DNA from 2 places in the Halalkalibacter kiskunsagensis genome. Region 2 is predicted to be linked to the other one. Evidence: a T-box and tRNA genes for the amino acid it is inferred to sense, from the RefSeq annotation. Region 2 holds a T-box; the other holds one or more tRNA genes.

Region 1 (7,123 bases), on a different contig from region 2:
ATTAAAAAAATCTCTTGTTTCAGGTTCTGTAATTTCAAATGTCAACACATTAAACGCCAACCAATAGAAACCAATTCCCATCCCAATTAACGCACCTAACAGAATTAAGTATTGATTTGCTTGATCTCCTAAAAAAAGAACGGTCGAGAAAAAAGTTGCAAGTGTTATAACACCTGCCCTTAACACAATGACACGGTCAATTTTTTTAGCTATTTTTCCAGCTAACATAAACGCAAGCGGCTGCATAACAACTGAACCTAAGTTATAGAGAGCAATATCAACAAACTCGCCTGACTGTTTCCAAAGGTATACATTAACAAATGTATTAGACAAAGCAAAACTTAACGCATAGAGCCCGCCCATCACAAGCAAAAGAGTTAAGTCTCTTGTCACTTCTATATCACCAATAACTTTCTTTACCAATGACTTATTCACCGACTCCACCACCCTCATAAGTAGTGTGTCACCTCAAAAAGCGGTTATACAAAAAAAGCCTCTAAGGGGAATTTCCTTAGAGACTTTTTCAGGCTGCTCTATGCGAAATTTCGCTTAAAGGCTTTATTACCTAGTTATTATTTTGCTTCGTTGTAACGTTTTGAGACCTCATCCCAATTGACTACATTCCAGAATGCATTAATATAATCAGGACGACGATTTTGATAATTTAAGTAATATGCATGCTCCCATACATCTAATCCAAGGATTGGCGTTTTCCCTTCCATTAGTGGTGTATCTTGGTTAGGAGTACTTGTTACAGCAAGCTTCCCTCCATCAACAATTAGCCAAGCCCAACCTGAACCAAAACGGTTAGCACCTGCATTTGCAAATTCTTCTTTGAATGCTTCAAGGCTACCAAACGTTGAGTTAATTGCATCTGCAAGTTCACCTGTTGGAGCTCCTCCACCATTCGGGCTTAATATTTGCCAGAAGAACGTGTGGTTTGCGTGACCACCACCGTTGTTACGAACTGCTCCGCGAATGCTCTCAGGTATAGCATCTAAATTAGAAACTAATTCTTCAATGCTCTTACCTGCAAGATCTTCATGACCTTCAAGTGCTGCGTTTAATTTTGTAATATACGTATTGTGATGTTTTCCGTGATGAATGTTCATTGTCGCCTCATCAATATGAGGTTCTAGTGCGTTAGCTGCATAAGGTAATTGTGGTAATTCGTAAGCCATGATAATTCCTCCTTAAAGTAAGTAACAAAATAGTGTGGAGTATAAAACCCCAGAAGTGGACTTTAGCAACATTTATGTTTCAAAAGTCTTCCATTAATTACATTACCAAAATTTGAACATTCTTGCAATGATAATGCTCATTGTTTTTTCTGAAGACAAATTTACTCTACCCCACTTGAGAAAATTTAAACTCCCCGAAAACAATATCGAATCTCACAGAGCTACAGCCATGCATGTGCTTGCTATAAATTCGTCATAATATTCAATAAATCCTGCACTTTATTTCTTTTTCGACTTCAAAAATAATCATTATCTCCTCAAGAAAAAGAAATAACAAAAAAAAGGACCTACAAAGTAGATCCTTATCATTTGAAATAGTAAATGGCGGAGGAAGAGGGATTCGAACCCCCGCGCGGTTTAACCCGCCTGTCGGTTTTCAAGACCGATCCCTTCAGCCGGACTTGGGTATTCCTCCGCGTTTTTCAAAAATATACAACTAAGATGGTGGACCCTGTAGGACTCGAACCTACGACCGATCGGTTATGAGCCGACTGCTCTGACCAACTGAGCTAAGGGTCCTCTAAGGGGCGGCTGATGGGAATTGAACCCACGAATGCCGGAATCACAATCCGGTGCGTTAACCACTTCGCCACAACCGCCACAAGAAATATTTAAGTAGAAAAATAGCGGCGGAGGGAGTCGAACCCACGACCTCACGGGTATGAACCGTACGCTCTAGCCAGCTGAGCTACACCGCCATAATATGGCTCCACAGGTAGGACTCGAACCTACGACCGATCGGTTAACAGCCGATAGCTCTACCACTGAGCTACTGTGGAACAACTTTTAAAGACAAGAATTATAATATCATGCTGAGCAATTAACGTCAATATATTTTTTCCTTTTCTTCAAAAAGGAAAAACATGACTGAATAACACTGATCTAATTTACCACACATGTTTTAGATAAACAAGATATTATCATAATTAAAGATCTCAAAAGGACGTACGCTTTCCGTTTTGAGATCTTTAATTAAATTACAATTTATTTAATTATCCTCTCCAATTACCGCTTCAGCGATATTTACAGAGTGATCGCCAATTCTCTCTAAATTACTAACAATGTCAACAAAAACAATCCCAGCTGAACCTGAACATTTCCCCTCGTTCACACGATGAATATGCTGTTTTCTAAGCTTCCGTTCCATTTTGTCAATTTTCTCTTCCTTTTCTAATACAGAGCGAGCCATATCACCATCAATTAGTTCCAATGATTGTATAGCTTCTTTTAACGTGGAAAGAGTTAATTCAGACATTTCCCGTAAATCCTCGAGAGCTTTATCAGAAATATGAACTTTATTTGCTTTTTGATAATCTTTCAATTCGACAATATTTTCAATATGGTCACCAATTCGCTCAATATCCCGAACAGTATCCAACAACATTGAGTGCAGTTTAGAATCATGTGCAGATAAAGACCTTGATGAAATTTGAATTAAATAATCAGTAATCTTCCGGTCAAGATTATTTATCGCCTCTTCGAACTGAATCGACATTTCAGCATGTCGCTTCTGACCATTTTCTAAGTATTGGCTTACTTCATAAAGACCTCTTTCAGAGAATTCGGCCATTCTAAGAACTTCTTGTTTAGCTTGCCCAAGAGCTATAGCTGGTGAACTCCCAATAAATCTAGGGTCTAAATGCTTTGCTTTATATTCTATACTATACTCATCCCCTGGGACTAGCTTCGTTACTATAATAGCTAGCAGCGCAACGAAAGGTAGTTGAATCAATGTGTTTGAAACATTGAAAATCCCGTGCGCAAAAGCAATTGTCATTGGACGATTAAGACCTAGCTCTAATGCTAAATAGCTAATTAAATTAAAGAAGAGAGGATATATCATTAGGACAATAACTGTACCAATTAAATTAAAGATGACATGTGTTAATGCAGCTCTTTTAGCAGCAACAGAAGCTCCAATTGCAGCCAAAATCGCTGTAATCGTTGTTCCGATATTATCACCAAACAAAACTGGTAATGCTGAATCTAATCCCATTGCTCCTTGTTCGTACAACTGCTGCAATAAACCAATTGATGCACTTGAACTTTGCACAGCAACAGTGAAAATCGTCCCAATGACAACACCCAGTAATGGATTTTCACTCATACTCACCGTCAGCTCAGCAAATGCTTTTAACTCACGCAATGGTTTGAGGCCAGTCCCCATTAATTCCAAACCATAAAAAAGGGCTCCAAAACCAAAAATAACTTGTCCATAATAGTTAACTTTTTTAGCTTTTATGAAGAAAATTAATGCTGCACCTACTGCTATAATCGGTAAGGCATAAGCAGATATTTTAATCCCAATAATAAACGCTGTAACCGTCGTTCCAATATTGGCCCCCATAATAACACCTATCGCTTGCTTTAATGTCATAAAACCCGCATTCACTAGACCAATTGTTAAAACCGTTGTACCTGTACTTGTTTGCAAAAGAACTGTAACAACAATTCCAGCGAATACACCCATAATTGGATTGGTTGTAAACTTATCGAGAACGTCGCGTAATCCGTCTCCTGCAACCTTTTGCAACCCATCCCCCATGTACTTTATACCAAATAGGAAAATACCTAGTCCACCGAAAAACATGAACAAGAGCGTTTGTAAATCCACAAATCCTCATCCCTTCATTTCATAAGTCAAAGTAATCATCCAACTTTCGACAAACATCAACATGGACACCCTGTCTATTATTAAGCATTCTCAAACCATTTGTAAACAAAAAAGTTTAAAAGTTTACACGTTTTTACTATTGCTCAACATAGATCATTCATAGGATTAACATTCCCTAGCTTCAACACAATCTTTTCACGTTTTTAGCAAATTTTTTAAAAGTATTATAGCAATTCAACGAGCTATTCGTTAAAATAACGAAGAATGAAAGAGGTGTTTATTCTGAGCTATTGGGATTGGTTTCTAAAAAGCTTTTACAGTAAAAAGGTTATTGCATATAGTCGATTTCGCCCCATTACATCAACCATTGGGTATGTACTTTTCATTATATTTATTTCTAGCATCCCATACTTTGTCACACTATACTCAACGGCCACTTCAGCTGTTGAACAATTCGATAATATGTTACAAAACGATATACCAAACTTTCATCTGAGAGAAGGAACACTCTATTGGGAAAGTGAAGAGCCATTTTATACCGAGGTTGCCGGAGAAGGATTCTTCCTTATTGATTCCTCAAATACATATTCAGAGCAGGAATTACAACAATTAGTTGATGGCATTGCCTTACAACAACGAGAATTTTTATTTATAGCTGATGGTAACAGTCAATCTATTCCATACACACTTCTTGGGTTACAAGAGTTTACAAAAGAGGATTTATCTAAGCGTATTAATGATTTACAAGGCTTTTTGCCAATTTTATTATTTATTATTATCTTTCTTCTTTTTGTTGCACTTTCGGGTTTGGCCTTTCTTGGTATATCACTTTTGGCTTTTGTAGCTTTATTACTTAAAGGTGCGCGTAATTTAGAATATCGCCATCTGTGGTTAATTACTGCACATGCGCTAACTCTTCCTGTTATACTACTTGCTTGGGTGGATGTTTTATTTTATCCAATACCATTTAGTGCATTTATTGCGTCTACTTTTTTATTGGTTTTAATTTCAGTAAAATCAATTCCGGTTCCCCAAAAAAAGTCATGACGAATGAGAAGTAAGGTTCTAAAGAACAATTTTTCTGAATTATAGCCAAAAAAGCAAGTAACAGTTAACGTTACTCGCTTTTTTGGCTATTTTCTAAGGATTTAATAAGAATCCTTGTTCCATCTACTGAGGTGACAATAATATCAGTGTTAGCTTCAATCCAATGACCTCCACTTGTTGCACTATATTGGTCCCCTTCAATTTCAACTGTACCTGTTGGTCGAAAAGAGCTAATCGTTCTACCTTGTTTTCCGATTAATTCATGGTATTGCTCGTTAATTGAGTTATATCCTAAATCACTTGTTAGTTTATCTTTTAGCGTCATTTTTGCCCATAAATTTCGGGATGGAAAAACTTTTAAAAATAGTGCTGAACTAAATCCTCCAATAATAAATCCCATTGAAACAAGTGTACCATAAATAAAAGTTGGAGCTGGTACTGCAAGACCGATTATCATTAAGACGACTCCGAGCAGAGCAACCGTCCCATCAGTGATAACTTTACCATCAACTACTATTAATGCTAAACCAACAATATATAAAAGCACTACCCACAATCCAGTATCTCCTGTAAGGTGATACGAAAAGTACATAGCCATTATTGCAATCCCTAATATGGCAAAGAGCCCTTTAGCCCGAACAAGTAATTCTCCAATTAAAAATAATGTCCCTAAAAAAACAACTATAAAACCAATACTTGGTGAATCCAACCACTCCATTTCTCATCCCTCCTTACTTATCGTATACGAATCATATCATGAATACGTTTCACTTTCTTCCAAAAAATAAGAAAATCCCTCTAATGGTCTTCTCTTACGCTTTGGAAGAGAGGAAAATCCTCTCTGCTTATGAACTGAAAAATCCACGAAGAGAATCAATTAGACGATTAATTAAATCAAGAAAGTTTTTAATAAAACCTTGTGTGTCTTCTCGATTTAAAAATTCATCTAAGTTATCTCGAACTTTTGAAATTTGATCTTGAACTTGATTCCAATCAATATTAAGATCTTTCATTCTCATAAATAAAGATACAAGCCCATTTAACTCTTCATCTGTTAACGTAATGCCAAGTTCAGCCGCAACGCGACGAATTAACTCCCTTAAGTCATCTTCTGTTTCAACTGGATTATTGGCAATCTCTTCTTTTATTCGATTCATTAATTCAGTTGCTTCTTCAACCCCAATTGAATCACTTAATTCTCCTGTACGAACCAATTCTTCATTAGCAATCTGCTTTTGTTCTTCTGGAATTTCAATTTCTGCAGCAATTTCATATGCTTTAATTAATCCAGTCAACGCAGCGGTACCTGATACAGCAATAGGTGCTGTTACATAAATATCGGCATCTTCAACCCCAGCCGTGATTAATGCATTTGCATACATATCATCAGAAACCCAATTAATATTATTTGATTCAACGGATAAGCCTGCGCCCTGTTCTCTAAGAGTGATTTTCGATGAAGATAGAGCATTCGTTCCTATGCGAGATGCACTAATGTAATTCCCGAGATACTGATGTTCTTCTGCGTTTGTAACAGTTATGATTGTGTCCTCTTCTGTTGCCCCCATTTCAGACAGCAAAGTTTGCCTTTGCGCCTCAGATAAGTCTTCACCAAGAGTCACTATCTCATCACCAGGTACTGCATCAGCTAATACAAAAAGCGGGAATACAAGCACAAATACAAGTGTAAGTGCTAGTAACTTTTTCCAAACTGTTTTCATTTTTATCTTCTCCTTTTATTATGAGGAAACTACTTTCCCTCTATAGCTCTCTACATTAGACGAGTGCTCTACTAAATAAGAAACACTTTTTACATAATAAATAAAAGGGACTTTTGTCTTATTTTCTTTTACAAACGTGACATTTCGACATTATTGCATTCTTTCCCGATTGGAAAGCATTTCCAACTATATACTAATATAAGACCATTTAGCGATATAAAAAACAACGCCGTAAACATCATTTGTTCTATATCCCTCATCCAAATACCAAAACACAATGGTCCCAAGGCAACCCCTAAAAAGCGAAGCATAGTATAAAACGAAAATACTGTCCCCCTTTCTTTTTTCAAGACAATCGAGGCTAGTGCTGCGTTAGCTGCTGGAAGTAACATACCAAATCCAAATGAATAAATGATAATTGCACAAACAAATAAGCTTAGAGAATGATCTATTAGCATTAATAACGTACCACCAATCATCAACATAATCCCATAAATAAA
Region 2 (7,123 bases):
AACGGCCCATGCTACTCGTGATTTAATAGAAGCTGGTGTAAATGTAGTAAAGGTAGGAATTGGACCAGGTTCTATTTGTACGACACGTATTGTAGCTGGAATTGGGGTTCCTCAAGTTACAGCAGTTTATGATTGTGCAACTGAAGCTAAGAAGCATGGTGTTCCAATTATCGCGGATGGAGGAATTAAATACTCAGGCGATATCGTGAAAGCATTAGCAGCTGGTGGACATGCAGTTATGTTAGGAAGTTTACTTGCAGGTGTTTCTGAAAGTCCTGGAGACCGAGAGATTTATCAAGGACGTCAATTTAAAGTTTACCGTGGTATGGGTTCATTAGGTGCAATGGAAAAAGGTAGTAAGGATCGTTATTTCCAAGAAAATGCACAAAAATTAGTGCCTGAAGGAATTGAAGGCCGAATTCCATATAAAGGACCATTACATGATACGATTCACCAGTTAATCGGAGGGATTCGTGCAGGAATGGGGTATTGCGGTACACCAACTTTAGATGACTTAAGAGAAAATGGACAGTTTATTCGAATTACCGGAGCTGGATTACGTGAAAGCCACCCACATGATGTACAAATTACGAAAGAAGCACCAAATTATTCATTGTAATTGAACTGGATCACTAAATAAATTATGGAAAATAGATAGGGATTTCTCTATCTATTTTTTTTTTACTAGTTATGATAAAATAACCTCTATGTGAAAAGGTGTGGAGGGATTAGAGTGGACCATAAAATGTTTAAAAAGTGGTTTTTAACTATGCTTACTATCGTATTACTTGCAACTGTAATACAACCAGGTAAAATAAATGCTGCTTTTGATTTAGAAGCTGAATCTGCTATTTTAGTAGATGCAAAAACAGGGAAGATTTTATTTCAAAAAAATATAGATGCTATTCTTCCAACGGCAAGTATGACGAAAATGATGAGTGAATACCTCATTCTTGAAGCCATTAATGAAGGAAAGATATTTTGGGATCAAGAAGTTCCAATTAGTGACTTTGTGAGGACTCTGTCTTTACATACTGCATTGTCGAATGTTCCTTTGCGGCAAGATGCGACGTATACAGTTGAACAATTGTATCAGTCAGTTGCCATCTATTCAGCTAATGCTTCAACGATTGCTCTAGCTGAATTAATTGCTGGGTCAGAAACTCAATTCGTGAAGATGATGAATGACAAGGCTGCAGAGTTAGGGTTAGAGGATTATGAATTTGTTAATACAACTGGGTTAAATAATTCAGATCTTCAAGGCAATCATCCGGATGGTACAGGTGAAAATGCAGAGAATATGATGTCTGCACGTGCGACAGCAAAGCTTGCATTTCATTTGATTAACGACTATCCAGAAGTGCTTGAAACGGCTAGCATTCCAACAATGGATTTTATTGCAGGACCAGAAGAACGAATAGAAATGCGTAACTGGAATTGGATGTTATCAGGCATAGAACCACAACATGACTATGAAGGCATAGATGGTTTAAAGACGGGGTATACTTCAGCTGCAGGGAATGCTTTTACTGGAACAGCAGAACGTAATGGCATGCGGTTTATCTCAGTTGTAATGCGAACTAATACTCGCGACGATCGTTTTAATGAAACAAAGAAATTATTAGACCATGGCTTTAATAATTTCACACATGTGGAGCTAGTAGAGGCTGGGTTTATACCTGAGGGATTTGAACAAATTCCAGTCGTTGCAGGTAAGGAAAGAGAAGTTGGGATCTCGAGTATAGAGGCACTTTCAACGGTAGTTCGTAGTGGAGAAGATGAATTATATTCAACCGAACTTAGTCTTAATGAAAGCCAGTTAAATGAAGACGGTGAATTAGAAGCACCTTTTGAAGCGGGTACACAAGTTGGAACGCTTGCTCTTGTATATAATGGTGACGAGGATGAAGAGTTTTTATATGCATCACAACGTGCTGAAGTTCCGGTTGTTACGGATGTAGCTGTTGAAAAGGCAGGTTGGTTCGCAATGGCGATGCGTGCGGTCGGAGGTTTCTTTTCTGGAATCTGGAATGGTGTAGCTGAAATGGTTAAAGGTTGGTTTTCTTAAGTTAAGCATCAGTAAAAGGGAAATATTTGTGAATTTTGAAAAACTTTAGTTTTCTCTAAATTCTGTTTAGGTAAATTGAATGTCAAATATTCTATATTTACTTGTAAAGACATTTGCTTATAACTAAGCCTTTTCTAAACCAGTCCTAATTTTGTTTAGGCCCTTATTCATGCTAAAATAATAACTGAAAATTTATGCGAATGCCCCTTTTTTAAGGTATACTATTAAAGGATGAGCATTCAACTAAGAAGAACGGTATAGGAGGAAATACGAATGAGCCAAACAGGAACAGATAGAGTCAAAAGAGGTATGGCAGAAATGCAAAAAGGTGGCGTTATTATGGACGTCATTAATGCAGAACAAGCAAAAATTGCAGAGCAAGCAGGTGCAGTTGCAGTCATGGCACTTGAGCGTGTACCAGCGGATATTCGTGCAGCGGGCGGAGTGGCACGTATGGCTGACCCGACAATTGTTGAAGAGGTACTAAATGCAGTATCAATTCCAGTTATGGCAAAAGCTCGTATCGGTCACATTGTAGAAGCGCGTATTCTAGAAGCTATGGGCGTTGATTACATTGACGAAAGTGAAGTTCTAACACCTGCAGACGAAGTATTCCACTTGTACAAGCGTGATTTCACTGTCCCATTTGTTTGTGGAGCACGTGACTTAGGAGAAGCGTCACGTCGTATTGGTGAAGGTGCATCAATGATTCGTACGAAAGGTGAGCCTGGAACAGGAAACATTGTTGAAGCGGTTCGTCATATGCGTATGATTCAAGGACAAATTAACAAAGTAAAGCAAATGTCTACTGATGAGTTAATGACAGAAGCAAAGAACCTTGGTGCTTCATTTGATCTTTTGTTACAGATTAAAGAAACAGGTAAATTACCTGTCGTTAACTTTGCAGCAGGTGGTGTAGCAACTCCTGCAGATGCTGCATTAATGATGCAGTTAGGTGCAGATGGAGTATTTGTTGGTTCTGGTATTTTCAAATCAGACAACCCTGAGAAGTTTGCACGTGCAATTGTTGAAGCGACAACTCACTATCAAGATTATGCGTTAATTGCTGAGCTTTCAAAAGGACTTGGAACTGCAATGAAAGGTATCGAAATTTCGACTCTTAACCCAACTGAGCGCATGCAAGAGCGTGGCTGGTAAACTCTAGGCTGGGTAAGGGAAAGGAAGCGCAAGTAATGGTTAAAATTGGTGTATTGGCATTACAAGGAGCGGTTAGGGAGCATGTGAACTGCTTACAAGCTCCTCATACAGAAGTAGTTGTTGTCAAAAAAGTTGAGCAACTAGCTGAAATAGATGGCTTGGTTTTTCCTGGTGGGGAAAGTACAACGATGCGTCGTTTAATTGATTTGTATGGTTTCTTTGAACCACTAAAAGAATTTGCTGCTTCAGGAAAGCCGATGTTTGGTACGTGTGCAGGCATGATTTTAATGGCAAGCTCAATTGAGGGACAAGACTCTGGTCATTTATCGGTTATGAACATGAAAGTACAGCGCAATGCGTTTGGACGTCAGCGGGAAAGCTTTGAGACCGATCTGCATGTAACAGGTGTAGGTGAAGATATTCGTGCTGTGTTTATCCGTGCTCCTCTTATTTTAGAAGTAGGAGAAGATGTAGAAATACTTTCGAAGTATGGGGATGAAATTGTTGCTGCAAGACATGGAAACTTCCTTGCATGCTCGTTTCATCCAGAGCTAACAGATGATCATCGCTTTCATCAGTTCTTTGTTTCAATTGTAGAAGAATCAAAACAATAAAGTTGTAATGCGTCGATAAGGGTTAGTACATACAAAGCGCTGTACAGAGAGCCGGTGGGAGGTGTGAACCGGTCAGTGCTTGTATCGAATCCACCTTGGAGTAGAAGTATGAAATCTTCTCGGTATGCAGCCGTTATGTGCTAAAGTGGTTTAGATAGTAGGAGGAAGCACCTACTATCTTGCAACAAGGGTGGTAACGCGGGTGCTCTCGTCCCTTCTTCATAATAGAAGGGGTGAGGGCTTTTTTTTATCCTTTGTTATTTGGTAAAATGAATAAGATAAGACATGAGGAGGACAACCAATGTTAGATGTAAAACGTTTACGTAAAGACTTTGATGATATAAAAAAGAGACTTACGACAAGAGGTGAAGATATCTCTGGTCTAGACCGTTTTGAAGAATTAGATGAAGGTCGTCGAACGATTATTGTTGAAGTAGAAGAGCTTAAGAGTAGAAGAAATCAAGTGTCACAAGAAGTAGCACAATTAAAGCGTGAAAAGCAAGATGCAGATCATTTAATTAAAGAAACAAAAGAAGTATCGGAGAAGATTAAATCACTCGATGAACAGTTACGAAAAATCGAAGATGAATTAGAAGGGATTTTATTAACAATTCCTAATGTACCTCATGAGAGTGTTCCTGTTGGGGATACAGAAGATGATAATGTTGAGATACGTAAGTGGGGAGAGGTTCGTTCATTTGGATTTGATACGAAGCCGCACTGGGATCTAGCAACAGATCTAGGAATCGTTGATTTTGAACGGGCATCAAAAGTGACAGGAAGTCGTTTTGTGTTTTATAAAGGGTTAGGAGCGCGTCTAGAACGTGCATTGATTAACTTTATGATGGACTTACATCAAGACGAGCATGGCTACGTGGAAGTTTTGCCTCCTTATATGGTCAATCGTGCAAGCATGACGGGTACGGGGCAATTGCCTAAGTTTGAAGAGGATGCTTTTAAAATTCATGACCAAGATTACTTTCTCATCCCAACAGCAGAAGTACCTGTAACAAACTTACACCGTGATGAAATTTTAACAGCAGAACAGTTGCCAATTGCATATACGGCATATAGCGCAAACTTCCGCTCAGAGGCTGGTTCTGCAGGCCGTGATACACGTGGATTGATTCGTCAGCATCAATTTAATAAAGTGGAGTTAGTACGGTTTGTAAAGCCTGAGGATTCATATGATACACTTGAAACGTTAACAGGTCATGCAGAGAAAGTATTGCAACTTCTCAAATTACCTTACCGTGTATTAAGTATGTGTACTGCAGACTTAGGATTTACAGCGGCGAAAAAGTACGATATTGAAGTTTGGATTCCAAGTAATGATTCTTACCGTGAAATCTCTTCTTGTAGTAACTTTGAAGACTTTCAAGCGCGTCGTGCAAACATTAAGTATCGTCCTGAAGCAAAAGCGAAACCAGAATTCGTTCATACATTAAACGGATCAGGCCTTGCTGTCGGACGTACAGTTGCGGCGATCCTTGAAAATTACCAAGAAGATGATGGATCTGTCGTGATTCCTGAAGTTTTACGTCCATATATGCGCAATGTAGAAAAGATTACAACAAAGTAAAATGAAAAAGCCGACTGCACATTCATGCAGTCGGCTTTTTAAGTTGGAATAAAAAGGGTAAAGGGCAATCTTACAATGGCTTCATTCGCCGTACGCCTTTTGAGAAAGGCACTCAAAAGGCTCCCCCCTAACGGCGGTTCCGCTCATTGTTAGAATAGAAGAAAACAAGTCAAAGTGCGACCTGTTTTGATTTAAAAAAGAGCAAACAAGTTGCAATGGCTTCACTCGCCGTACGCCTTTTGAGAAAGGCACTCAAAAGGCTAAACCCCCAACGGCGGCTCCGCTCATTGCTTAGAATAGAAGAAAAAAGGTCAAAGTGCGACCTTTTTTCTTCTATTCTAGTACTTTGCTTTATGTCTGCCGGATTCAATTTCATCCATGTAGTGACATGCTGCTAAGTGGCCTTCTTTCATGTAATTTTCAGCCTTGAGCTCTGGTGTGTCAGTAGTACATAAATCCGTAGCAAATGGACAACGTGTATGGAAACGACAGCCTTCAGGAGGATTAATTGGTGAAGGTACATCCCCTTTTAAGATCACACGCTCTGTCTTTTTACTTGGATCTGGTACAGGAATAGCAGAAAGAAGTGCTCTAGTATAAGGATGTTGTGGATTATCAAATACTGACGTTTTATCGCCAATTTCAACAATACGTCCTAAATACATAACAATTACTCGATCTGATATGTGACGTACGACACCTAAATCATGTGAAATAAACAAGTACGTTAACTGAAAATCGCGCTGTAATCTCTTTAATAAGTTGATTACTTGTGCTTGTATCGATACATCTAAAGCTGATACAGCTTCATCACATATAATAAGCTTTGGATCAACAGATAAAGCGCGAGCAATCCCAATACGTTGACGTTGGCCACCACTAAATTCGTGAGGAAAACGGTCGGCTTGGTGAGCACCTAGTCCAACCGTTTCCATTAGTTCGCGGATCTTAGCGGAACGCTCAGCTTTTGGTACAACGTTTTGAATTTCTAAAGCTTCTTCAAGTATTTGACGAACGGTTTGACGCGGGTTAATAGAAGCATAAGGATCTTGGAAAATAATCTGTAAGTCTTTTCTTTTTTTACGCATTTGCGCTTTATTTAATGAAAGCAGGTCATCACCATCAAAGACAACTTCACCAGCAGTTGGATCATCTAAACGTAATATAGCACGACCGGTCGTAGACTTACCACAGCCAGATTCCCCTACAATACTGACGGTTTCTCCTTCATACACAGTAAACGTAACGCCATCAACGGCTTTCACGTAGTTAACGGTACGTCCAAGCATTCCACCTTTGATCGGAAAATACTGTTTCAGGTCCTTAACTTTCAGTAGTTCTTTTTTCATACACGTTCACCTCCGGATCGCCATCCCACTCATCAGAGTAGATCCAACATCGAATTTGGTTGCCTTTTTCATCTTCTTCTAGTTCAGGAAGGCGCTCAACACATATATCACTTGCATAAGGGCAACGTGGTGAGAAGCGACAACCGACTGGCATGTCAACAGGACTTGGGACAGCCCCTTTAATAACTGACAGTTCCTCGTCTTCTAAATCTATATCATGACGTGGCAATGAATTTAATAACCCTACTGTATATGGATGTCTTGGATTACGGAATAGTTCATCAACAGATGCGTATTCGACGACCTTTCCACAGTACATAACAGCAACGTAATCACAAGTCTCTGCAACGAC

Evidence for each region. The T-box of region 2 lies ahead of serS (serine--tRNA ligase). A T-box ahead of a tRNA ligase gene usually reads a tRNA of that ligase, here a tRNA-Ser.
Region 1: it encodes a tRNA-Ser, which carries the amino acid that the T-box ahead of serS (serine--tRNA ligase) is inferred to sense. The anticodon was not compared.

The regions. Positions count from the first base shown of each region.
Region 1 is NZ_JAXBLX010000079.1:985-8,107, reverse strand. It holds gene SLH51_RS23895 (MFS transporter) at 1-363, opposite strand, end outside; gene SLH51_RS23890 (superoxide dismutase) at 573-1,181, opposite strand; tRNA gene SLH51_RS23885 (tRNA-Ser) at 1,564-1,656, opposite strand; tRNA gene SLH51_RS23880 (tRNA-Ile) at 1,684-1,760, opposite strand; tRNA gene SLH51_RS23875 (tRNA-His) at 1,768-1,840, opposite strand; tRNA gene SLH51_RS23870 (tRNA-Met) at 1,866-1,939, opposite strand; tRNA gene SLH51_RS23865 (tRNA-Asn) at 1,946-2,020, opposite strand; gene SLH51_RS23860 (Na/Pi cotransporter family protein) at 2,230-3,855, opposite strand; gene SLH51_RS23855 (DUF1189 domain-containing protein) at 4,120-4,902, shown strand; gene SLH51_RS23850 (NfeD family protein) at 4,973-5,620, opposite strand; gene SLH51_RS23845 (DUF1002 domain-containing protein) at 5,748-6,623, opposite strand; gene SLH51_RS23840 (MFS transporter) at 6,752-7,123, opposite strand, start outside.
Region 2 is NZ_JAXBLX010000069.1:9,942-17,064, reverse strand. It holds gene guaB (IMP dehydrogenase) at 1-619, shown strand, start outside; gene SLH51_RS23205 (D-alanyl-D-alanine carboxypeptidase family protein) at 770-2,068, shown strand; gene pdxS (pyridoxal 5'-phosphate synthase lyase subunit PdxS) at 2,342-3,226, shown strand; gene pdxT (pyridoxal 5'-phosphate synthase glutaminase subunit PdxT) at 3,262-3,840, shown strand; T-box leader at 3,844-4,059, shown strand; gene serS (serine--tRNA ligase) at 4,142-5,422, shown strand; gene SLH51_RS23185 (ABC transporter ATP-binding protein) at 5,761-6,771, opposite strand; gene SLH51_RS23180 (ABC transporter ATP-binding protein) at 6,746-7,123, opposite strand, start outside.